DNA from 4 places in the Niveibacterium sp. COAC-50 genome. Region 4 is predicted to be linked to each of the others. Evidence: predicted binding sites of a transcription regulator. Region 4 holds the regulator's gene; each other region holds the start of a gene.
The links. Region 4 encodes sigma-54, which starts transcription at its own class of promoters, with help from an activator protein. Its sites were predicted from a motif close to TGGCACGCTTNCTGCTNA; they were not measured.
Positions count from the first base shown of each region.

Region 1 (5,876 bases), 260 kb from region 4:
GGATGTGGTTGGCCTCACCAAGCGCTTCGGCGACAAGACGGTGGTCGACCAACTGTCGATGCGGGTGCGCCGGGGTGAGGTGTTCGGCTTTCTCGGCCCCAACGGCAGCGGCAAGACGACCTCGATCCGCATGATGTGCGGCCTGCTGACACCCGACGCCGGCAGCGGCCACACGCTGGGTTACGACATCCTGCGCGAGGCGGCGGCGATCAAGCGCGAAGTCGGCTACATGACGCAGCGCTTCGGGCTCTACGAAGACCTGACGATCCGCGAGAACCTCGACTTCGTGGCCGGCGTGTACCAGATGGACCGCCGCCGCCAGCGGGTGGATACCGCGATTGAGCGCCTCGGCCTCGGTGGCCGTGCGAACCAGCTTGCCGGCGGGCTTTCCGGCGGTTGGAAGCAGCGCATGGCGCTGGCGGCGTGCATGCTGCACGAACCTAAACTGCTGCTGCTCGACGAGCCCACCGCCGGCGTCGACCCCAAGGCGCGACGCGACTTCTGGGAAGAGATCCACGCACTCGCCGCCGAAGGCATCACTGTGCTGGTGTCCACCCACTACATGGATGAGGCCGAGCGCTGCCACCGTCTCGGCTACATCGCCTACGGTCAGCTACTGGCGCTGGGCACGCCGGCTCAGCTTGTGGAACGCAGCGGGTTTGCGACCTGGCATGTGCGTGGCAACGATGTGTCGCCGCTGGCGGCACAGCTGCGCGGCGCACCCGGTGTCGACATGCTGACCCGCTTTGGCAACACGCTGCATGTCAGCGGCAGTGATGCGGCGGCGCTGGTCGCCGCGATCGCGCCGTGGCGCGACGAGCCGGCGTTCGAATGGTCGGCGGCGGCGCCGCAGCTGGAGGATGTGTTCATCCATCTGATGGGGCAGACGCGCGACAACTTCCAGGAGGCGCACTGACATGTTCGCCCTGCTGCGCGGCTTGTCGTTTGCGCGCCTGATCACCGTGATGCGCAAGGAATTCATCCAGCTGCGCCGTGACCGGCTGACCTTCGCGATGATGGTCGGCATACCGATCATCCAGCTGACGCTGTTCGGCTACGCAATCAACGGCGACCCCAAGCATCTGCCGATCGTGGTCGTGGCCGAGGAGCAGAGCGCATTTGCGCGCAGCCTGACCGCCGCGCTGACGGTGTCGGACTACTTCGACATCCTCAGCACCTCGGCCACGCAGGCCGACGCTGACCGCATGCTCGCCGAGGGCAGCGCACAGTTCGCGCTGGTGATCCCGCCAGATTTCTCGCGCAAGCTGATCCGCGGCGAACGCGCTCAGGTGCTGCTCGACGCGGATGCGACCGACCCAACGGCCACCGGCAACGCCATCGCCGCGCTCAACCAGCTGGCGCCCGGCGCGCTCGCGCGAGACCTGGGTGGCCCGCTGGCTTCGCACGCCGCCGCGCCACCGCCGTTCGACGTGGTGGTGCAGCGCCGCTACAACCCGGATGGGCTCACCGCGTGGAACGTCGTCCCCGGCCTGATGGGCGTGATCCTGACGATGACGATGATCATGATGACCGGGCTCGCGCTGACGCGTGAAGTCGAACGCGGCACGATGGAGAACCTGCTCGCCACGCCGGTACGGCCGGTAGAGGTGATGGTCGGCAAGATCCTGCCCTTCATCCTGATCGGCTTCGTGCAGGTGGTGCTGATCCTGATTGCCGCGCGATTGCTGTTCAACGTGCCGTTCATCGGCACCAAGCCGGTACTGCTGCTCGGCGTGCTGGTCTTCATCGCCGCCAACCTGGTCGTCGGCATCACGATCTCGAGCGTGGCGCGCAACCAGATGCAGGCGATGCAGATGACCTTCTTCTTCTTCCTGCCGTCGATCCTGCTGTCCGGCTTCATGTTCCCGTTCCGTGGCATGCCGGGCTGGGCGCAATTCATCGGCGAGGCGCTGCCACTGACCCATTTCCTGCGGTTGGCGCGTGGGGTGATGCTCAAGGGCAACGGTGTCGTCGAGATCTGGCCACACCTGTGGCCGCTGCTGTTGTTCATCACCGTCGTGCTGGCCATCGGGCTCAAACGCTTCCGCAAGACGCTGGACTGAGCGGGCACGCACCACGACGGGGCGCGTCCGGGCGATGCGCCGGATTGGTGCGCCGCCGCGTCGCCCCATCGTTTTCGCGCGCCGTAAGCGTGCATGAGCGGCCCTGGATGACCCGGAAAACCCATGTTTTCCGGTTGGCACAGTTCTCGCAAAGCCCCTGCTGCCGGCTCGCAACGCAGCGAGCCGTACGCGGAGGCGAGCATGGGAGCAAACGGGGCGTTCTTCGATGAGATGAACGGCGCGGCTGGCGAGACACGGCCGCATTACGAAGCCTTTGAGCGCTGGCTGGAGGCGACCGCGTCTTCACGCATCGAGCGCAAGCGGGTGCAGGCCGATGCGCTGTTCCGGCGCGTCGGCATTACCTTCGCCGTGTATGGCGAGGCGGCGGGGACAGAGCGGTTGATTCCGTTCGACCTGATTCCCCGCATCATTCCGGCTGCCGAATGGCAGCAGCTTTCCGCCGGCCTGTCGCAGCGGATCCGCACGCTCAACGCCTTCCTGCATGACATCTACCATGACCAGGAGATCCTCAAGGCCGGCGTGATTCCCTACGAGCAGGTGCTGCAGAACGCGCAGTACCGGCCCGAGATGAAGGGCGTGGACGTCGCTGGCGGCATTTATTCGCACATCTCCGGCGTCGACATCGTGCGTGCCGGCGCCGGCGAGTTCTACGTGTTGGAAGACAACCTGCGCGTGCCGTCCGGCGTCTCGTACATGATCGAAGACCGCCGCATGATGATGCGGCTCTTCCCCGACCTCTTTGCCACCCACCGCATCGCGCCGGTGGAGCACTACCCGGACCTGCTGCTCGATACGCTGCGCACCGTAGCGCCGAACGGCGTGTCGGACCCCACGGTGGTGCTGCTCACGCCCGGCAGCTACAACAGCGCCTACTTCGAGCACGCCTTCCTCGCGCAGCAGATGGGCATCGAGCTGGTCGAAGGGCGCGATCTCTTCGTCACGCACGAAGGCGTGTTCATGAGCACCACCCGCGGCCGCCGCAAGGTGGACGTGATCTACCGCCGCATCGACGACGACTTCCTCGATCCGCAGGCCTTCCGCAAGGATTCGATGCTCGGCGTGCCGGGCCTGTTTGCCGCCTATCGCGCCGGCAAGGTCACGCTCGCCAACGCGATCGGCACGGGCGTGGCGGACGACAAGTCGATCTACCCGTATGTGCCGGACATGGTGCGCTTCTACCTTGGCGAGAAGCCGCTGCTCAACAACGTCCCGACCTACATGCTGAGAAAGCCCGACGATCTGGCCTACACGCTCGATCACCTGGCCGAACTGGTGGTGAAGGAAGTGCACGGTGCCGGCGGCTACGGCATGCTGGTCGGGCCGGCATCGACCAAGGCGGAGATTGAAGCCTTCCGCCAGCGCATCATCGCCGCGCCGGAGAAGTACATCGCCCAGCCAACGCTCGCGCTGTCCACCTGCCCGACCTTCGTCGAATCCGGCATCGCGCCGCGCCATATCGACCTGCGGCCCTTTGTCCTTTCGGGCAGCGAGATCCGTTTCGTACCCGGCGGCCTCACGCGCGTCGCGCTGAAGGAAGGCTCGCTGGTGGTGAATTCCTCGCAGGGCGGGGGCACCAAGGACACCTGGGTACTGGAGGCCTGAAAACATGTTGTCCCGTACCGCAGACCACGTTTACTGGATGGCGCGCTACATGGAGCGCGCCGAAAACCTCGCGCGCATCCTCGATGTGCACCACCGCATGTCGCTGTTGCCGCAGAGCGCCGGCGAGATCGAACGGCAGTGGACCGCCACGCTCGACATCATGGGCATGCTGGGCGCCTACCGCGCACAACATGACGTGATCGACACCGACACGGTGATGCACTTCCTGATGTTCGACCGCGACAACCCGTCGAGCATCGTCTCCTGCCTGCGCGCGGCGCGCGAGAACGCGCACACCGTGCGTGGCACGCTGACTTCCGAGCTGTGGGAGGCCATCAACGCGACCTGGCTGAAGGTGAATGACTTCGCGCCTTCGCGCCTCGCCGAAACCGGCCCGACCGAGTTCTTCGACTGGGTCAAGTACCGCTCACACCTGTCGCGCGGCGTCACCGTCGGCACCATGCTGCGCGACGAGGCCTTCCACTTCACCCGGCTGGGCACCTTCATCGAGCGTGCGGACAACACGCTGCGCATCCTCGATGTGAAGTACCACCTGCTGCGTGGCGCCCACACACCGAACGATGCCGCGGTCGACTACTACCAGTGGAGCGCGCTGCTGCACTCGGTGTCGGCCTTCGAAATCTACCGCCGCGTGTATCGCGATCAGATCACGCCGAGCCGCGTTGCCGAGCTGCTGCTGCTGCGCCCGGACATGCCGCGCTCGCTCGCCTACTGCATGCGCGAGGTGTACGGCCTGCTGCAGGCGGTGGCGAACGGCCGTTCGGCCGAGACCCAGCGCCGCGCCGGCGAGTTCGAGGCGAGCCTGCGTTTCGGCCGCATCGAGGAACTGATGCGCGACGGTTTGCATCCCTACCTCGACAGCGCGCTGGAACGCATCCTCGATCTCGGCCAGCGCATCTCCGACGACTTCCTGGTTCCCGTTACCACCTGAGGAGGCTTGTCATGACCCGTTCGCACCCGAATCAGCCAACGCCCGACGCGCCTGCCACGCCACCCGCTGCGATGCTTGCGTTGTGGACCAATCCGCTCGAAGACACGCCCTACACACTGCAGGCCGAAGCCGGGCGCTTTGCGCCCGAGCCCTGGCAACTGACACCGGCCGAGCGCGGCGCGCCGCCCGGCTGATCCATGGTTCGCGGCGGCCCGCACGGTCGCCGCGAACAAGCGCTGGCCCCGCCCCGCAAGGGCGGCGACAATCCCGCCTTTCTGCGACCAAGCCTTTTCCCATGACCTACTGCGTCGGCATGCTCCTCGACGCCGGCATCGTGTGCCTGTCCGACTCGCGCACCAATGCCGGCGTTGATCACATCAACTCCTTCCGCAAACTCAACGTCTTCGAGCGCCCGGGCGAGCGGGTGATGGTATTGATGACAGCCGGCAACCTCGCGATCACGCAGGCGATCGTGACGATGCTCAACGAACGCCTCAGCAGCACCGAGGGCACCAGCCTGTGGAGCGTGCCCAACCTGTTCGAGGCGGCGCGCCATGTTGGCGACACGATTCGCGACGTGCACCGGCGCGACGCCGAATCGCTGCAGGCCTTCGGCATCGATTTTTCAGCCAGCCTGATCCTCGCCGGGCAGATTCGCGGCGAACGCCCGCGCTTGTTCAACATCTACGCCGCCGGCAACTTCATCGAGGCGACGCCCGAGACGCCGTACTTCCAGATCGGCGAATCGAAGTACGGCAAACCGATCATCGACCGCGTCATCACGCGCGGCACCTCGCTCGACGAAGCAACGAAGTGCGCGTTGATCTCGATGGATTCGACGATCCGCTCGAACCTGTCGGTCGGCCTGCCGCTCGATCTCGCGTTGATCCGCACCGACGAATGCCGCATCGCGCGCCACCGCTCGATCGAGTCGCAAGACCCGTACTTCAGCATCGTGCGCAGCGAATGGGGCCAGGCGCTGCGCGACGCCTTCAACGCGCTGCCCAACCCGGATTGGTCGCGCGACTGAGGCGCCTGCTGTCGCGGCGGCGCCACGCAATGTGCTGAGCCGATTGCGGCGGCGGTCGGCCGGTTCGGGGCGTGCCGAAGGCCGGGCGGCCGCTGCACTGCAGCATCCGAACTGTGTTCGTGACCCGGTGTCCAACCCCCGATTCCCGCAATTTTCTTGCCCCCACAGCCCGTAAGGTCTTGAATTTTCGGGTGCATGGGCGGGTCCG
Region 1 covers NZ_JABCJM010000002.1:813,465-819,340, forward strand. Annotated here, with positions in the region: gene HH302_RS11235 (ABC transporter ATP-binding protein) at 1-916, shown strand, start outside; gene HH302_RS11240 (ABC transporter permease) at 918-2,063, shown strand; gene HH302_RS11245 (circularly permuted type 2 ATP-grasp protein) at 2,265-3,686, shown strand; gene HH302_RS11250 (alpha-E domain-containing protein) at 3,691-4,638, shown strand; gene HH302_RS11255 (hypothetical protein) at 4,650-4,832, shown strand; gene HH302_RS11260 (proteasome-type protease) at 4,934-5,668, shown strand.
Region 1: a site for sigma-54 is predicted at 2,199-2,216, ahead of HH302_RS11245 (circularly permuted type 2 ATP-grasp protein). Genes of this name have one in related genera too.

Region 2 (5,876 bases), on a different contig from region 4:
TCCGGCGCGAGCAGGCGGGTCGGCACGACCGCGAGGTTGTGCAGCGCAAGCGATTCGGCCGCTTCGGCGAGCGTGGTGGCATGCGGCCGCCCGAGCCTGCGCAGCACATCGAAGCTGGGCGGCAGGCGCCCCTCGCCGAGCGAGCCATGAACCAGCACCGGCACGCCGGTTTGCGCGAGTCGCAAGGCGAGCGCGGGCATCAGGTTGGGCTGGCTGTGGCGGCTGGCGTAGGTCGGGATGATCGCGACGCGGCGCGAGCCATGCGGCGCCTGCATCGAAATCGTGTGTTCGCCGAGTGCTTCGGCGAAACCGAGCAGTTCGTCGATCGTTTCGCCCTTCCAGCGCAGCGCCATCAACAGGGCGCCGAGCCGCACCGGCGACACGGTGCCGGACAGCATGCGTTTGAACAGGGCGTAGGCTTCGTCGCGTGCGAGGTCTTCGCACAGCGTTGGACCGCGCCCGATTTTCGTGAGCGCGTTGGCAACATCCATCACGCGAACCTCCAGGGGTAGAGAGTGCTTGGCGAGCGTTCTTGTTGTTGTCGATGCGGACTGCCGGGATCGCCGGCAGCCGCACCGGGGAACGGCGTCGTCCGGGGTAACCGTGCGACGCCGCGGCATTTCATTCGGGCTGCCCCATCGAGGCCAGCCGCTTGAGTTCGGGTACGCACGAGCCGCAGTTGGTGCCGCAGCGTGTGCGCGTCTGCAAGGCTTCGAGCGATTCGCCGGCCTTGAAGGCCGCAACGATGTCGCGCTCGGCTACGTCGAAACAGTTGCACACCACCTTGCCGCGCTGCTGCTGCCCGGCGGGCGGTTGCGTCAGCGGCGCGAGCAGCCACTTGCGCGCTTCGCCGGCCGGCGTGCCCTGGGCCATCATGTCCTGCAGCCAGCCGGCGGCTTTCGCTTCGCCGACCAGGCGCACGGCACTGAGCGTATCGCCATCGATGCGCGCGCGTTTGGTGATGTCGCGGCGCGTGTCGCGGTAGATCAGCGCGAGCGGATCGTCCAGCGTGGTGGCGGCATCCAGTGCGGCCATCGCCGCGTCTCGGGTCTCCGGCACACGGGCTTTCAGCACTACCACCGGCGCGTCGCGGCCCGCGAGCGTGAGGCTCGCGTAGCTGGCTTCCGGCATCTCGCGCTGCAGGGCGTCGCGCATGCGCGCCATCACCGCCATCGCACCATGCTCGGCATCGGCGTCCGCCTCGACACGACGCAGCGCCACGACCTCGCGCCCTTCGGCGTATTTCTCGACCTGCACCGCCGCGTGCTTGAGCTCCGGCTGCTTCGAGTAAGGATCGAAGGCTGCCACCGTGAGCACGTTCACGCCGTGGCCGCCCATCGTGTTTGCGCCCCAATGCATCGGCAGGAAGGCTTGGCCCGGCCGCACCGAATCGCTCGCGGCGACCTTCACGATCACCGCGCCGCGCCGGCTGGACACGCGAACCAGATCACCCTCGGCGAGCCCGCGGCGTTCCAGATCGGCCTGGTTCAGATGCAGCAGCGGTTCTGCCTCATGGGCGAACAGGCGCGCCAGCGTGCCGGTGCGGCTCATGCCGTGCCACTGATCGCGTAGCCGGCCGGTGGTCAGCGCGATCGGGTATTTGGCCGACACCGGTTCGGCGACGGGCAGGTGTTCGGCGGCGACAAACTTCGCGCGGCCGGAATCGGTGGGGAACACGCCGTCTTCGTAGAGCCGCGTCTTGCCGCTGCGGGCGCCGCTCGGGAAGGGCCATTGTTGCGGACCCTCGGTTTCAAGCGTCGCGTACGACAGGCCGGTGATGTCCAGGTCGCGGCCGCGTGTGGTCTCGCGATGTTCGTTCCAGATCGCCTCTTCGTCCGCATAGGGAAACAGGGCGTCGGTGAGCGGGTTGCCGAGTGAGTGGCCGAGGCGGCGCGCGAAGTCGACAGCGATTGCCCAGTCATGGCGGGCTTCGCCCGGCGCCGCGACGGCAGGGCGTACGCGCGAGATGCGCCGCTCGGAGTTGGTTACGGTGCCGGTCTTCTCGCCCCAGGTGGTGGCGGGCAGCAGCAGGTCGGCGTAAGCGGCGGTTTCGGTCGTCGCATAGGCTTCCTGCACCACGACGAACTCGGCCTTGGCCAGCGCGCGGGCAATCTGCGCCGCGTCCGGCATCGACTGCGCGGGGTTCGTGCAGGCGATCCAGACGGCCTTGATTTCACCCGATTCCAGCGCGCGAAACAGTTCGACGGCGCTCTTGCCGGGGGCGGCGGGCACGTCCGGCACGCCCCACAGGGCGGCGACTTCTGCGCGGTGCTGCGGGTTGGCCAGATCGCGGTGTGCGGAGAGCAGGTTGGCAAGGCCGCCCACCTCCCGCCCGCCCATTGCGTTGGGCTGGCCAGTCAATGAAAAGGGGCCAGCGCCAGGCCGGCCCAAGTGCCCAGAGGCGAGGTGGAGGTTGATCAGCGCGGCATTGTTGTGGGTGCCGTGCGAAGACTGGTTGAGGCCCTGGCAGTACATCGACAGGGTCGCTTTCGAGGTGGCGAACCATTGCGCGGCGCGCTCGATGTCCGCCGCCGGTACGCCGCAGATGCCCGCCGCCATCTGCGGCGTGTAGGCACGGACCACCTTGCGCAGCGCATCGAAGCCCTCTGTGTGCGCGGCGATGTAGGCCTCGTCCACCCAACCTTCCCACAGCATCACATGCAGCATCGCGTTGTAGAGCGCGATGTCGGTGCCGGGCAGGATCGCCAGGTGCAGGTCGGCCGCCTCGGCGGTGTCGGTGCGGCGTGGATCGACCACGATCAGCTTCATCGCCGGGTTGGCCTTGCGCGCGTCTTCGATGCGGCGGAACACGATCGGATGCGCGAATGCGGTGTTGCTGCCACTGATGAAGAGGCAGTCGGTGTGGTCGATGTCTTCGTAGCTGGCCGGCGGCGCGTCGGCGCCGAGCGTCTGCTTGTAGCCTGCCACCGCGCTGCTCATGCACAGGCGCGAGTTGGTATCGACGTTGTTGGTGCCGATCAGGCCCTTGGCCAGCTTGTTGAAGACGTAGTAGTCCTCGGTCAGCAGCTGGCCCGAAATGTAGAAGGCGACGGCGTCTGGGCCGTGTTCGCGGACGATTGCGGCAAAGCGTTCGGCCGCATGGTCCAGTGCGCCATCCCAACTGATGCGGCTGCGCGCTTCGTTGCGCGTGGCGCGTAGTTCCGGGTACAGGGCACGCGCAACGCGGGTGTTCGGCGCCGCCGTCAGGTGAAGGGTCGAGCCCTTCGTGCACAGGCGGCCGAAATTCGCTGGATGTTGGGGGTCGCCACGCACGCCGGTAATGACGCCTTCATCGTGTTCGATGATCACGCCGCAGCCGACGCCGCAATAGCAGCAGGTGGATTTTGTTTCAGCCATTTTTTCCTCGTCTCCGGGGACGGGTTAGCAATGCCTGTGCCATGACGGTGCGCGCCTTGCGGGCGGCGACTTCGACAGCCAGACTGAACGAAGCACGCCGGCCGCAGGCACCAGATTGATGCGGCGGGGCGCCGCCTTGGGGCGGATTCGGCATGGCTGCTTGAGCTGTTTCGTGATGCACCGCAATAGGGCGAAAGCGGGGGCTCAAGCCTTGCTTGGCGCTGCCGTAGTCCTGATGTCGTTCCGACCGGAGGAAAGCCATGCCAAGACGTAGGCTGTCGATACAGATGCTGCTGCTGATGCTGGCAGCGGCCGGCATCCTCGCGGTGTTGCTCAATGCCTTGCTCGCGCAAACGGGGGTGCGACAAGTTGCCGGCGGCATCGACGCGATCCTGCGCACCCAGCAACAGGTATTGCGACAGACCGACGTCGACATGATGCACGACGCGATTCGCGGTGATGTGCTGCGCGCGCTGCTGGCGTCGAGCGGAGGTGGTGACGACAAGGCCGCGGTGCAGAAGGACTTCGCTGAGCACGCCAAGCGACTGCGCGAGAACTTCGATCGGAATCGACAGAGTCTGCCCGTCGACGCGCGGGCGGCCGCGGATGCGGCGGCGCCGGTGGTCGATCGCTATCTGAAGGCTGCGGAGGCGCTGCTGGCCAACCCCTCGCCGCAGTCGGCGGAACTCACCGGGTTTACCCAGGACTTTGAAGCGCTCGAGGGCAGCCTTGAGAAGCTCACCGACCTGATTGCGGCCGCCGCGGAGCAGGAGCGCGTCGCGGCAGCCGCCGCCGTGCAGGCCAGCGTGTGGCGTAGCGCCGCGGTAGGTGTGCTGGCGGCCATCGTGCTGATCGCCACCGCATTGTTCGTCTATCGGCGCATAGGCCCGCCCTTGCGCCGCGTGGCCCGCGAGGCCGCTGCGATTGCAGCATCCGGCGATCTTTCAAGGCGTATCGACGGCGCCGTGGGGGACGAAATCGGCGATGCGATCGCGGCCTTCGATCGCCTGCTCGCGGTGCAGCAGGGCGTGGTGCGCGATGCCCTGCTCGCGACGCAGGAAACCGCGTCGGCGGTGGAGGCGTTGCAGGCGGTGGGGGCTTCGGTACGAGAGGAGGCTGGCTCGCAACAGCTCATGGCCGAACGCGCGAGCAGCGACTTCGCCGCGGTACGCGACAACATCGCCACCGTCGCCTTGAGTGCAGGGCAGGCGCTGGACCGCGCACGTGTGTCGGGTGAATGCGCGCGCGATGGCGCGCAGCAGGTGCGCGAGGTGGCGGGCGACATCCGGGCGATTGCCGAGTCGGTACATGAAACCGCTCGTGTGGTGTCCTCACTCTCTGACGAGGCGGTGCAGATCGCCACCGTCGTGGGCGAGATCAAGGCGATCGCGGATCAGACCAACCTTCTCGCGCTCAACGCCGCGATCGAAGCGGCGCGCGCTGGCGAGCAGGGGCGTGGTTTTGCGGTGGTGGCCGACGAGGTGCGCAAGTTGGCCGAGCGCACTGCGCATTCGACCGAATTGATCGTAGGCACGGTGGGCCGTATCCGTAACACCATCGATACCGCGGTCGGCGCGATCGACCAGAGCGTGTCGGGCGTGCAGGCGAGCGTGGCGCGAGCCGAACAGGCGGGCGCCGCGGTGGATGAGATCCCGCGCGCAGCCGGCGAGGTGGAATGCGGCATGACGGGGATCCAGCAAGCGCTCGCCGAGCAGCAGGCCGCGACGCAGCGGCTCGATGCGCTGATCGGCGATATCGCTGCTGCGGCGGGGCGCAACGCCGCCAGCGCCGCACGTGCGGCTGCGCTGGCAGAGGATGCGGGCGGCGCAATGAGCCGGCTGGCCGGGTCGGTCGGGCGTTTCACCGTTTAAGCGAATCGCCGCGATTTAGCGGCGGGGCCCGTTGCAAGCTGTTTTCCCCTGCAAGGGGCGCGTGCCACGCGCGTTCAGCGGTCTCCAGCGCGTGCTGCTTCAGGCCCGTGCCAGTTGGGCCAGCGCGCTGACCTGATCGAGGATCGGTTGTGGCACCGCTTGCGCGCCGTCGAGCATTGCGCGGATCTGCGCCGCATTGTCGGCCACCGCGCAGCCTTCGCCGGGCTCGCGCGTCGGATCGCCATCTTCTTGATCGAACAGCACGCGCGCCGCACCATCGACATAACCCAGCAGGCGGGGCCGACGCCGCGGGTGCGCGTAGGCCTCACCCTCGGTCGCCCGCATCAGCAGCGCGCAGGCGTGTTCCCGGTCGAGCTGCTCGGCCATGCGCTCAAGGTATTCCGGATGGGTCACCGCGATCACGCGCACGCTGTGGCCGCGGCAGGGGTCCAGCAGCTTGGCAAGCGTGTGCCCGCTGTTGCGCAGGCCGACGCGGCGCCGCAGGGCGAGCAGCGCATCCAGCCCGGGGCACAGTGTCGCGACCGGCAGGCACGCGAGGCGACGATCAGCCAGTTGGCGCGCGGCGTCGTCGGTGTCCGCCGCCGGGGTGATACCGAGGGCGCCCAACAGCTCGAAGGGGCTCACGCG
Region 2 covers NZ_JABCJM010000001.1:293,354-299,229, forward strand. Annotated here, with positions in the region: gene ybiB (DNA-binding protein YbiB) at 1-491, opposite strand, end outside; gene HH302_RS01295 (nitrate reductase) at 622-3,357, opposite strand; gene HH302_RS01300 (methyl-accepting chemotaxis protein) at 3,618-5,228, shown strand; gene ybiB (DNA-binding protein YbiB) at 5,328-5,876, opposite strand, start outside.
Region 2: a site for sigma-54 is predicted at 3,382-3,399, ahead of HH302_RS01295 (nitrate reductase). Genes of this name have one in related genera too.

Region 3 (5,876 bases), on a different contig from region 4:
GTGCCGCCGTTTCGCCGCGTCATCGAGCAAATCGTTTCCTGGAGTGGGATCGCACGCAAGGAAGGCCTGCTTGCGCTGGAAGGGCAGGCGATGGGGCTGAAAGACAGCTTTGCCGCCAAGGGCTTACAGCTGCTTGTCGATGGTGTCGAACCAGAACGGCTTCGCGAGGTGCTCGAAGTCGAAATCGGCGCCTGGGAGCAGCAGATGAAAACCAGTGCCAAGGTGTGGGAGGCTGCAGGTGGTTATGCGCCGACCATCGGTATCCTCGGTGCGGTGATGGGTCTCATCCATGTGATGGAGAACCTCTCTGACCCTTCAAAGCTCGGCGCGGGTATTGCGGTGGCCTTCGTGGCGACGATCTATGGTGTCGGCTCGGCGAACCTGATCTTTCTGCCGATCGCGAAAAAGTTGCAGGCCCATATCGCGCAACTCGTCGCAGTGCGCGAAATGTTGGTCGATGGCCTGGTTGGCATCGCCCATGGCGATAATCCGCGCATTATCGAAAGCCGCTTGCAGGGCTACGTCACCTGACGTGTTGCGGCGCTTGTTCTAGGCTGCCGCGTCAAATTCACATTCATCATTCTCGGCTCTGTCCTGCGATTCGTCGCGGGCTCAGGGCCGGCTTCAGCAGCCAGATATTTCTGAACCGTCCGCCTCAAGTTGTGGTCGCGTTCGCCGTTCTTTCCTATGTCTTAAGCGCATTTACCGGAACGCATCATGGGTCGTCGCAAGCACGAGGAAGAGCACGAGAATCACGAGCGGTGGCTCGTCTCGTACGCAGATTTCATTACGCTGCTTTTTGCGTTCTTCGTGGTGATGTACGCGTTGAGCTCGATCAACGAGGGCAAGTACCGGGTGCTCTCGAACTCGCTTGTGAGCGCCTTCCGTAATGTGACGACGAACGCCGACGGCATGCAGATCGTGCCGCGTGCGTCGATCGCGGGTGCGGTGCCGCAGCAGGCGAAGGTGCAAAAGTCGCCCGCCGAGAGCGAGGCGCGGGTGCAAGCGCGTCAGCAGATGCACAGCATGGCGGAACAGGTCCGGCGCGTGTTGGAACCGCTGGTGCGCGGCGGCCAGGTGTCCGTGAATGAGGGCGCGCATGGCATCTCGATCGAGATCAATGCCAGTGCGCTGTTCAATCCGGGTGAGGCCTACCTTGGGAGCGACGCGGTGCGTGCGCTGCGTGCCGTGGGTGAGGTCTTGGCACAGGGCGACTTCCCGATCCGCGTTGAGGGGCATTCCGACAATATTCCGATCGCGACCGCAGCGTTTGCGTCGAACTGGGAACTGTCGTCGGTGCGCGCGAGCTCGGTGGTGCGCTTGTTCATTGATACTGGTGTCGATGCGCGTCGGCTTACGGTGGCGGGCTACGCAGACCAGCGACCGATCGCGGATAACAGCACAGCCGACGGACGCCAGCGCAACCGCCGAGTCAGCATTCATGTGGAATCAATGTTGCCGCCCAGCGCCGAAGCACCGGCGGTGGGGCCGGTGACACCCAATCCGGGTGGCGCGGCGCTTGGCGCTACATTGCCGGAATGACTTGATCGTTCAGAACGCCGAGGGGCCGGTCAGCGGGCTGGCCGGCCGGCTCAGGCTTGGCCGAAGAGCCGACCGCCTGGGCGCGTTGAGGTGATGCCGCCTGCGTCGTAGAGGCTCGGCCCGGTGCTCGCGAGCAGCACGCTCATCGCTTGCTGGTTGGCGCGCAGCTGGTCACGGATAAACTCGCCATTGCGCAAATTGAGTTGCTGCGCTCGTGCGGCGAGGTCGAGATAGTGCCGCCATGCCCGCTGGGTTTGTTCGGGAAGCTGCGCGGTGAATTCGGCCATTTGGCTGGCCCGCGCGTCAATGCCGGACCGACTGAGCAGCAGGGCCCTTGCGTTTTCCGTTTGTTGCAACTGACGTACGGCAGCGGTTTTGTCTTCCGCCAAGCCCAGCAGGGCTTCGACCTGGCCGGTGACAAGCAACTCGTGCTCGTCTTCCAGCAGGCGCACAAACCGCTCCAGCTGGCCGGAAACTTCGGCCAGCAGAGCGGAAAACTGGGCTTGGAGCAGGGCGGTCGGGTTCAAGCGCTATGCAGACTTGTAATGCGCGCCGTCAAGCTTGGCGCGGCTGGGACTGCAGCATCTGACGGACGCTTTCGATCAAGCCATCGGCAACCTTTTCCGGATTGACACGGAAACGGCCGTCGGAGATTGCTTGCTTGAGCTCGCCCACCTTCGCGGCATCGACTTCAGGCACGCCGGCGAGCGTACCTTCCAGTTGCTGCAAACGCGATGCCAAGGGTGATACGTCGACCTTGGAACCCGCGTCGGCGCTGGGTTTTGCCGCGCTCTCGCGAGTGCCTCGCGCCTTCACGTCGCCGGCATTGCCGACGGACTTGTACGAACCTTCGATCTTCATGATGTCGCTCCTGTTTTCGCCTGTTCGAAGACCTAGCGGGCAGGAGCATGCTCCGTTTGCAGGGTCTTCTTCGGCTTGTTGTCAGGTTTAACGGCGCTATCTCACGGAACTTTAACCATTTTTCATCATTGCGCTGACAGGTCGCGAGTTACTGGCCGACATCGACCCGGCCGCCCGAGCGAGCGATGCCTTGCAGGACGCGGCCAGAGTCGAGCCGGACCTGGACCGGCTGCCCGTCCGCGGCGGCAGTCAGGGCAATGCCTTCGTTGCCCACCTGGAAGCCCGGCCCGTGAGATATGACCTGAACCCGCTGGCCGCGTTCCACTGCTTGCACCACCAGAAGCTGGTTGCTGCGTAGCGCAGTGCCGCCGGGCACCGCCTGCCGTAACGTCCGCCCGACCGCTTGGTCCGGGCGGGTGAGGGTGCCTGGCGGCAAAGCCGCGACGTCGCCGCGACGAACTTCCCAGTCCTGGGCGCCGAGTACGCTGCCGGCAGCAAGCGGGTGGGCCGCAACCAGGTAGTCGTCCTCAACCCGCACCCGCGCGGGAATGAACAGCGTCCAGGCCGGCTGTGGACAGCGCACGCCCACGGTGGTGTGTCCCCAGGCGCGCTGGCCGCTCGGCAAAAAGGCTTGCGGCGAATCGCAGGGTTTCGCGTTGCGGGGGATCGCAGCGTCGGCGATCTCGACTGTCACGGCGCCGCTGTTGCGCGATGCCTCGCGCATCAGAAACTGGGTTACCGCCTCGCGCAGGGCAGCCTGCGCAGCGCTCGCCGGTGTTTCCGGATGGGCTGGTGAAGCCAGCAGCAGCAAGGCGGTGAGCAGGATGGTTCGGACTGGCTTCGCGAGCATGGCGCGATTGTCACACGGGTCGCGTTTGCCGTGATGGCGGCAAGGCTTGCCGGCAGCGGCGGCAGCATGCGCATGAATTGCCGCCTGAATCGGGGTCTTTTCGGCGCAAGGCCGCGAGGCGGCTGCGCTGAGAATGCTGGCACGGAAGCTGCAAAGGGATAGGCGGGTGATTCGGACCGCTTCCCGCAGACCGGGCCACCAGGAGATTTGCGATGACCATGACCGCTCTAGACCGCCACCTTGGGTTCCAGCAAGCCGCGCTGAACACGCGGGCGTATCGCCAGGAGTTGCTCGCGGCCAACATCGCAAACGCCGATACCCCGCACTACAAGGCGCGGGACATTGATTTCAAGGAGGCGCTCATGGGCGCACTGGATGGCAAGGTCAAACCGCTCGCGCTGACGACAACCGCGCAGCGGCATATCGAGGGTGGCGCCAAGGCGCCGCTCGCGCCGTTCGTCAAGTATCGCCAGGAAGAGCAGTCGGCGGTCGATGGCAACACGGTGGATATGGATGTCGAACGCTCCGCGTTTGCAGAGAACGCCGTGCAGTACGAAGCGAGCCTGACCTTCATCAACGGCCTGCTGCGTTCGATGCAGCAAGCGATCCAGAACCAGTAAGCGCGGGCGGCCATCATGAGCATGCTCAACGTCTTCAACGTCGCAGGATCCGCCCTCAGCGCCCAGTCGGTACGCCTCAACGCGGTGGCGAGCAACCTCGCCAACGCTGAGAGCGTCGTGAAGTCCGACGGCCAGCCCTATCGCGCCAAACAAGTGGTCTTTGAGGCGACGCCGATGGGCGGCAACGGCGCAATGGGTGTGCACGTAAAGCAGATGGTGGAGTCGGCTGCGCCGTCCCGCATGGTGTACGACCCGAAGAACCCGGCTGCGAGCCCGGAAGGTTATGTGCAGTTGCCGAATGTCGACGTGGTTGAAGAGATGGTCAACATGCTGTCGGCCTCGCGCTCGTACCAGACCAACACCGAAGTGATGAATACCGCCAAGACCTTGATGCAGCGGACGCTGCAAATCGGTCAGGGCTAAGCAGGAGCTGACAGATGTTTATCTCGAATAACACCACGAGTGGCGCAGGCGTCGTCAGTTCGGATCTGCTCAACAGCCTCAACGGCACGACGAAGAAGAGCAGCACGAGCACCGATGCAGTCTCAGAGGATCGATTCCTGACCATGCTGACGACCCAGCTGAAGAATCAGGATCCGATGAATCCGTTGGACAACTCGCAGATGACTTCTCAGCTTGCGCAGATCAGCACGGTGGATGGTTTGAAGAAGGTGAACAGCACACTCGAGTCGATGCTGGGCACCTTCCAGACCAACGAGACGATGCAGGCGGCAGCAATGGTCGGCCGTGGCGTGCTGGTCGATGGAAAGGGCCTTCAGCTCTACAACGGTCAGGCACTTGGTGGCGTTGAGCTTGCCTCGGCGGCGGACAAAGTGAAGGTTTCGATCGTGGATTCGAGCGGCTCAGAGGTCGCCAATCTGGACCTCGGCGATCTCGATGCGGGATCGCATGTCTTCACCTGGGACGGCAAGACCAGCGCAGGGGCCGATGCGGCCGCCGGCAACTACACGATCAAGGTCAGCGCCGTGCAGGGCGACAAGGCTGTCGAGGCCACGGCTCTGCAGCTGGGCACGGTGAGCAGCATCGTGCGTGGCGCGAAGGGTGTGGATATTGAAGTAGGCCGGCTCGGCATGTTCTCGATGTCGGATATCAAGCGGATTCTGTCCTGAGCGGGCAAGGAGAAGGACCATGGCATTCCAGCAAGGCCTCAGCGGGCTTAACGGCGCATCCAAGGCGATCGACGTCATCAGCAACAACGTTGCCAACACCAGCACGATCGGCTTCAAGAGCGCGCAGACCAAGTTCAACGATGTCTATGCCGCAGCGCTCAATGGCGCAGCCGCCGGTGTACAGGTCGGTATCGGTGTGAACGTCGGCGCGGTGGCGCAGCTCTTCAACCAGGGCAACATCACACCGACCGGCAACCCACTTGATCTGGCGATCAACGGCAACGGGTTCTTCCGGGTACAGCAGCCTGGCGGTGCGATTTCCTACACCCGTAACGGGCAGTTCGAGATCGACAAGGATGGCTATGTTGTGAACTCGGCCGGCTACCGGCTGCAGGGTTATCCGGCGAACGCGCTGGGTGTGATCCTGCCGGCGACACCGAGCGACATCTACCTGAATACCGCCGACCTGCAGCCGAAGCAGACCGAATCGGTCAAGATGGGCATCAACCTGGATTCCCGCCAGACCGTTCCGACCGTGCCGTTCGCGAGTACCGCTGCGGCGCCGCTTCCCGACCCACTGTCGTACAACTCGTCGACCTCAGTATCGATCTTCGATTCACTCGGTAACTCCCACATCTACACGATGTACTTCGTGAAGACCGGTGGCGGCACCTGGGATATGCATACCTCGGTGGATGGCGGTGTCGCCTCCGCTGCGACCCCGCTGGCCTTTGATTCGTCCGGCACCTTGACGACGACGATGCCGCTGGCGATGACGGCGACGATCGCTGCGTCGTTCGGCGCCGTGTCGCCGATCCCGTTCGAACTCGACTTCACCGGCACCACACAGTACGGCAGCGCCTTCGGTATCAA
Region 3 covers NZ_JABCJM010000003.1:358,435-364,310, reverse strand. Annotated here, with positions in the region: gene HH302_RS14850 (flagellar motor protein) at 1-531, shown strand, start outside; gene motD (flagellar motor protein MotD) at 715-1,542, shown strand; gene HH302_RS14840 (flagella synthesis protein FlgN) at 1,593-2,069, opposite strand; gene flgM (flagellar biosynthesis anti-sigma factor FlgM) at 2,098-2,403, opposite strand; gene flgA (flagellar basal body P-ring formation chaperone FlgA) at 2,552-3,253, opposite strand; gene flgB (flagellar basal body rod protein FlgB) at 3,466-3,873, shown strand; gene flgC (flagellar basal body rod protein FlgC) at 3,889-4,296, shown strand; gene HH302_RS14815 (flagellar hook assembly protein FlgD) at 4,311-5,003, shown strand; gene flgE (flagellar hook protein FlgE) at 5,023-5,876, shown strand, end outside.
Region 3: a site for sigma-54 is predicted at 3,391-3,408, ahead of flgB (flagellar basal body rod protein FlgB). Genes of this name have one in related genera too.

Region 4 (5,876 bases):
TCGACTACAGCCCTGAGCAAACCATCGGGCTGGGCGACGGCCTGAGCGATGCGAAACCGGCGCTCGCCGGTCACCACGATCTGCAGGATGCCGGGCTGATCCATGTCCCACTCGACGATGCGCGCGCTCGTGCCGACCTGGGCGGGCGTTGCCGGCGCGCCGGTTTCCTCGCCCTCTTCGATCAGGCAGACGCCGAAACTGCTGCCGTCCCGAATGCACGCCTTGACCATGTCCATGTAGCGCACCTCGAATACCTTGAGCGGCAATCGCGCTTCGGGAACAAGTACGGTGTGCAGGGGAAACAGAGGCAGTTCGGCGGGCAGTTCGGGCATCGGATTGGTCTCGCGGGCCCGCGAAACGCGCGCCGGGTGAAGTGGCGGAAGTGTGCCATGTTTTCCTGCACGCGCCCGACCGAGACGCACGCAATCTCTGTGCCATAATCGTTTCCAACGAATCGAGGAAACCCCATGGACGACAACAAGGCGAAAGCACTTCAGGCCGCGCTGGCCCAGATCGAAAAACAGTTCGGCAAGGGCTCCATCATGCGGATGGGCGATGGCGAAGTGGAATCGGACATCCAGGCGGTGTCGACCGGCTCCCTCGGGCTGGACATCGCGCTGGGCATTGGCGGCCTGCCGCGTGGCCGCGTGATCGAGATCTACGGCCCGGAATCGTCAGGCAAGACGACCCTCACGCTGCAGGCGATTGCCGAGATGCAGAAGATGGGTGGCGTGGCCGCCTTCATCGACGCCGAGCACGCGCTCGACGTGTCCTACGCGCAGAAGCTGGGCGTCAACGTCGGCGACCTGCTGATCTCGCAGCCGGATACCGGCGAGCAGGCGCTTGAGATCGCCGACATGCTGGTGCGTTCTGGCAGCGTCGATATCGTCGTGATCGACTCGGTCGCCGCGCTGACGCCGAAGGCCGAAATCGAGGGCGAGATGGGCGATCAACTGCCCGGCCTGCAGGCCCGCCTGATGTCGCAGGCGCTGCGCAAGCTGACCGGCAACATCAAGCGCACCAACACCATGGTCATCTTCATCAACCAGATCCGCATGAAGATCGGCGTGATGTTCGGCAACCCCGAAACCACCACGGGCGGCAATGCGCTGAAGTTCTACGCCTCGGTGCGTCTGGACATCCGCCGCACCGGCACGATCAAGAAGGGCGACGAAGTCATCGGCTCGGAGACCAAGGTCAAGGTCGTGAAGAACAAAGTGGCGCCGCCGTTCAAGGAAGCGCACTTCGACATCCTTTACGGCGAGGGCATCTCGCGCGAAGGCGAAATCATCGACATGGGCGTCGAACAGCGCTTTGTCGACAAGTCCGGCGCGTGGTACGCATACAACGGCGAGAAGATCGGCCAGGGCAAGGACAACGCGCGCGAATTCCTGCGCTCGCACCCGGAAACCGCACGCGAAATCGAGAACAAGATCCGCGTACAACTGGGCCTACCTGAACTGCCGGCTGGGGAAGCCGCCGCGGCCTGAACCGACGAGGCACATTGGCGATGAGCGGCGACGAGCTGAAGGCCCGCGCGCTCCGAACGCTGGCGCAGCGCGAACACAGCCGGGCCGAGTTGGCGCGCAAGCTGGCCGCGCACGGTGAGCCGGACGCGGTCGAAGCGGTACTCGACCGGATGAGCGAACTGGGCCTGCTGTCCGACAGCCGCTTTGCCGAAAGTTACGTGCGCAGCCGTGCCGGCCGGCTCGGCCAGCGACGCATCCAGCATGAACTCGCACAGCGCGGCGTGGATCCGGAAACGATCTCCGAAGCGCTGGCGAGTGAGTTGGGCGAGACAGAACTGGAGCGCGCCCGTGCAGTGTGGGCGCGCAAGTTCGGCAGTACGCCGGGCGATGCAAAGGAATGGGCGCGCCAGGCGCGCTTTCTGACCGCCCGCGGATTTTCCGCGGAGGTCGTAAGAAAAGTGTTGAAAGAGCCGTTCGATGAGTCTGCTTAAGGTAGGCGGTCTATCCAAGCGCTACAAGGCACGCACTGTCGTGCGCGATGTCGGCTTCGAAGTCGGCAGCGGTGAGGTGGTCGGCCTGCTCGGCCCCAACGGCGCCGGCAAGACGACCTGTTTCTACATGATCGTTGGCTTGGTGCGTGCCGACGGCGGCACGATCACCCTCGACGACAAGGAAATCACCCACCTGCCGATCCACAAGCGGGCGCATCTGGGCTTGTCCTACCTGCCGCAGGAAAACTCGGTATTCCGCAAGCTCACGGTGGCCGAGAACATCCTCGCAGTGCTCGAACTGCAGAAGCTGCCGAAGGACAAACTCACCGCGCGGCTCGATGAGCTGCTGGGCGAGTTGGGCATCACGCACTTGCGCGATGCAACCGCGATGTCCCTCTCGGGCGGCGAGCGGCGGCGGGTTGAAATTGCCCGCGCGCTGGCCACCAACCCGCAGGTGATCCTGCTCGACGAACCCTTCGCCGGCGTCGACCCGATCGCGGTGATCGATATCCAGAAGATCATCCGCTTCCTGAAGGATCGCAACATCGGCGTGCTGATCACCGATCACAACGTGCGCGAGACGCTGGGCATCTGCGACCGCGCTTACATCATCACCGAAGGGGTGGTGCTCGCCAGCGGCCGCCCCGACGAAATCGTCCAGAACGACAAGGTTCGCGAGGTTTACCTCGGCGAGCATTTCCGACTCTGATCGCGCAACCCCCACGATGAAGCCCTCGCTCCAGCTCCGCATCTCCCAGCAGCTCGCGCTGACCCCGCAGCTGCAACAGTCGATCAAGCTGCTGCAGCTATCGACACTGGAGCTCAACAGCGAAATCGAGCGCATGCTGCTCGAGAACCCCTTGCTCGAACGCGAAGACGCCGAGTCGGACCCGGAAGCCTGGGGGCAATCCGCCACCGCGCCGAGCGGCGACGAACGCACCGACACCGCCAACGATGCGGCGGCCGAAGCGGCCGAGACCTCGCCCGAACCAAGCGAGCCGAGCTTCGACGATGCCGGCAGCTATGACGACGGCCCCACCGAGTGGTCCGGCGAAGGCGGCGGCAGCGGCAGCGGCAATCGCGACGATGACGACGAGACGGATTTCCAGGAATTCCGTGCTGCGCAGACGAGCCTGCGCGACCACCTGGATGAACAAGTTGCCCTAATGCCGCTGTCGGACCGCGATCGCGCGCTGCTGCGCTTCATGATCGAAGCGCTCGACGACGATGGCTATCTGACCCAGCCGCTCGACGAACTGCTGGAGCTGTTGCCGTCCGAGTTTGAAGTTGACGTCGACGAGCTGCAGATCGCCCTCGCGCACCTGCAGAACCTCGATCCGCCGGGCATCGGCGCACGCTCGCCAGGCGAATGCCTGAAGCTGCAATTGCGCCTGCTGCCTGAGAGCGCTGCGCGTGAAGCCGCGATCATCATCGTCGAGCAGCATCTGGAGCTGCTGGCCGCGCGGGATTTCGTGCGACTCAAGCGGCATCTGGGTTGCAGCGACGAAACCCTGCGCGAGGCGCACCAGCTCGTTTGCAGCCTCGATCCGCGCCCCGGTGCGCGGTTTGCCGCAATCGAGACGCGATATGTGATCCCGGATGTGATCGTGCGCAAGGTGCGCGGCCACTGGAGTGCGACACTGAACCCGGACGCGATGCCCAAGCTGCGGATCAACCAGCTCTACGCCGGAATCCTGCAGCAGAACCGCGGCTCGGCCGGATCACTGGCCGGGCAGTTGCAGGAGGCACGCTGGATGATCAAGAACGTGCAGCAACGGTTTGACACGATCCTGCGGGTATCCCAGGCAATCGTTGACCGCCAGCGGCAGTTCTTCGATTATGGGGACGTGGCAATGCGTCCGCTGACACTGCGCGAAATCGCAGAGCAGCTTGATCTGCATGAGTCGACGATCTCTCGGGTGACCACGCAGAAGTACATGGCCACGCCAAGAGGTATCCTTGAACTGAAGTATTTTTTCGGCAGCCACGTCGCCACGGATTCTGGCGGCGCGTGTTCAGCTACGGCGATTCGTGCGCTGATTCGCCAGCTGGTCGCGGCAGAGGATCGCAAAAAACCGCTATCCGATGCGCGGATTGCCGAGCTTCTCGGCCAGCAGGGGATTGTCGTTGCGCGGCGTACCATCGCAAAGTACCGCGAGTCGCTCAACATCCCGCCGGTCAGCCAGCGCAAGATGATCTGAGAGGATAAATCATGAACCTGAACATCACCGGACACCATCTCGAAGTTACCGCCGCGCTCCGCGACTACGTAACATCGAAACTGGATCGCGTGATTCGCCACTTCGATCACGTCACGAGCGTTAACGTGATCCTGTCGGTGGAAAAGCTGAAGCAAAAGGCGGAAGTGACGGTACATGTACGCGGCAAGGACATTTTCGTCGAGAGCATTGACGAAGATTTGTATGCCGCAATCGACGCCATGACGGACAAACTGGACAGGCAGGTTCTCAAGCACAAGGAAAAGTCCTACGATCACGGCCACGAGGCGCACAAGCGCCAATCTGCAGAATCGTAATCACGGTCGCTCTAGTGAATCCCGGCGCGTAAGCTTGCGGAAAGCCCCCGCGCCGAACATGAGCTGACCCCGGATCTGCGCGCCTTCGGGCGCGCAGTGCATTTCTGAACCCCAAGCATGAATCTCATCGCCCCGCTGCTGCCGCCGTCCAATGTGCTCGTCGATCTTGAGGCGAGCAGCAAGAAGCGCGTCTTCGAACAGGCTGGCCTGCTCTTCGAAAACCATCAGGGACTCGCGCGCAGCGCCGTCTACGACGCACTTTTCACGCGTGAAAAGCTCGGCTCCACCGGCCTTGGACAAGGCATTGCGATTCCGCACGGCCGTATCAAGGGCCTGCGCGACGCCGTCGGTGCCTTCATCCGCCTTGCGCAGCCCGTGCCATTCGAGGCCCCGGACGGCAAGCCGGTGAATCTGATGTTCGTGCTGCTGGTGCCGGAAAGCGCCACCGAGCACCACCTGCGACTGCTATCGGAGCTCGCACAGATGTTCTCCGACCGCAGCTTCCGCGATGCACTGGCGCAGGCCAGTGATGCGTCCGAGGCCCACACCCTGTTCGTGAACTGGAACCCGAATGCGGCGAACTAGCGTCGCCCGGATCTACGAGGACAACCGCGACCGGCTCGGCCTGAGCCATCTCGCCGGCCCGCTCGATGTCGAGGTTCAGGTTCCAAATGAGAAAGTGTGGCCAGCCGAGCTGGTAGGCCACCTCAACATCATCCACCCGAACCGCATTCAGGTGATGGGCGAGGCGGAGCTGGGCTGGATTCGTCGCCAGGCACGCGACAAGGTACAGCATCAGCTGGAGAGCATCTTGCTGGCGCACCCGCCAGCGATGATCGTGGCGGACGGATGTGAAGTGCCGCCGCTGATCCAGAGTGCGTTCGAAAGCGCACGCGTCGCAATGTTCACAACCTCGGCCGAGACGGCCCGCGTGATCGATTCGCTGCGCACCTATCTTGCGCGCAACCTTGCCGAGAAGACCTCGCTGCACGGCGTGTTCATGGATGTGCTCGGGCTCGGCGTGCTGATCACCGGCGATTCCGGTGCCGGCAAATCCGAGCTTGCGCTCGAACTGATCTCGCGCGGTCACGGTCTCGTCGCGGACGACGTGGTCGAAGTCTCGCGCATCGCGCCCGGTGTGCTGGAAGGGCGCTGCCCGCCAATGTTGAAGGACTTCCTGGAAGTCCGTGGTCTCGGCATCCTGAACATCCGCACGATCTTCGGCGAAACCGCATGCCGCCGGAAGATGAAGCTCAAGCTGGTGGTACATCTGCATCGCCAGATCCGCGGCGAAAGCGCGCAGATGCCACGCCTGCCGCTGGAAGACGATATGCAGGATATCGTCGGTGTACCAACCCGCCGCGTCACCCTGCCGGTTGC
Region 4 covers NZ_JABCJM010000002.1:553,777-559,652, forward strand. Annotated here, with positions in the region: gene HH302_RS10030 (LON peptidase substrate-binding domain-containing protein) at 1-332, opposite strand, end outside; gene recA (recombinase RecA) at 468-1,490, shown strand; gene recX (recombination regulator RecX) at 1,511-1,960, shown strand; gene lptB (LPS export ABC transporter ATP-binding protein) at 1,947-2,669, shown strand; gene HH302_RS10050 (RNA polymerase factor sigma-54) at 2,686-4,161, shown strand; gene hpf (ribosome hibernation-promoting factor, HPF/YfiA family) at 4,173-4,496, shown strand; gene ptsN (PTS IIA-like nitrogen regulatory protein PtsN) at 4,614-5,081, shown strand; gene hprK (HPr(Ser) kinase/phosphatase) at 5,068-5,876, shown strand, end outside.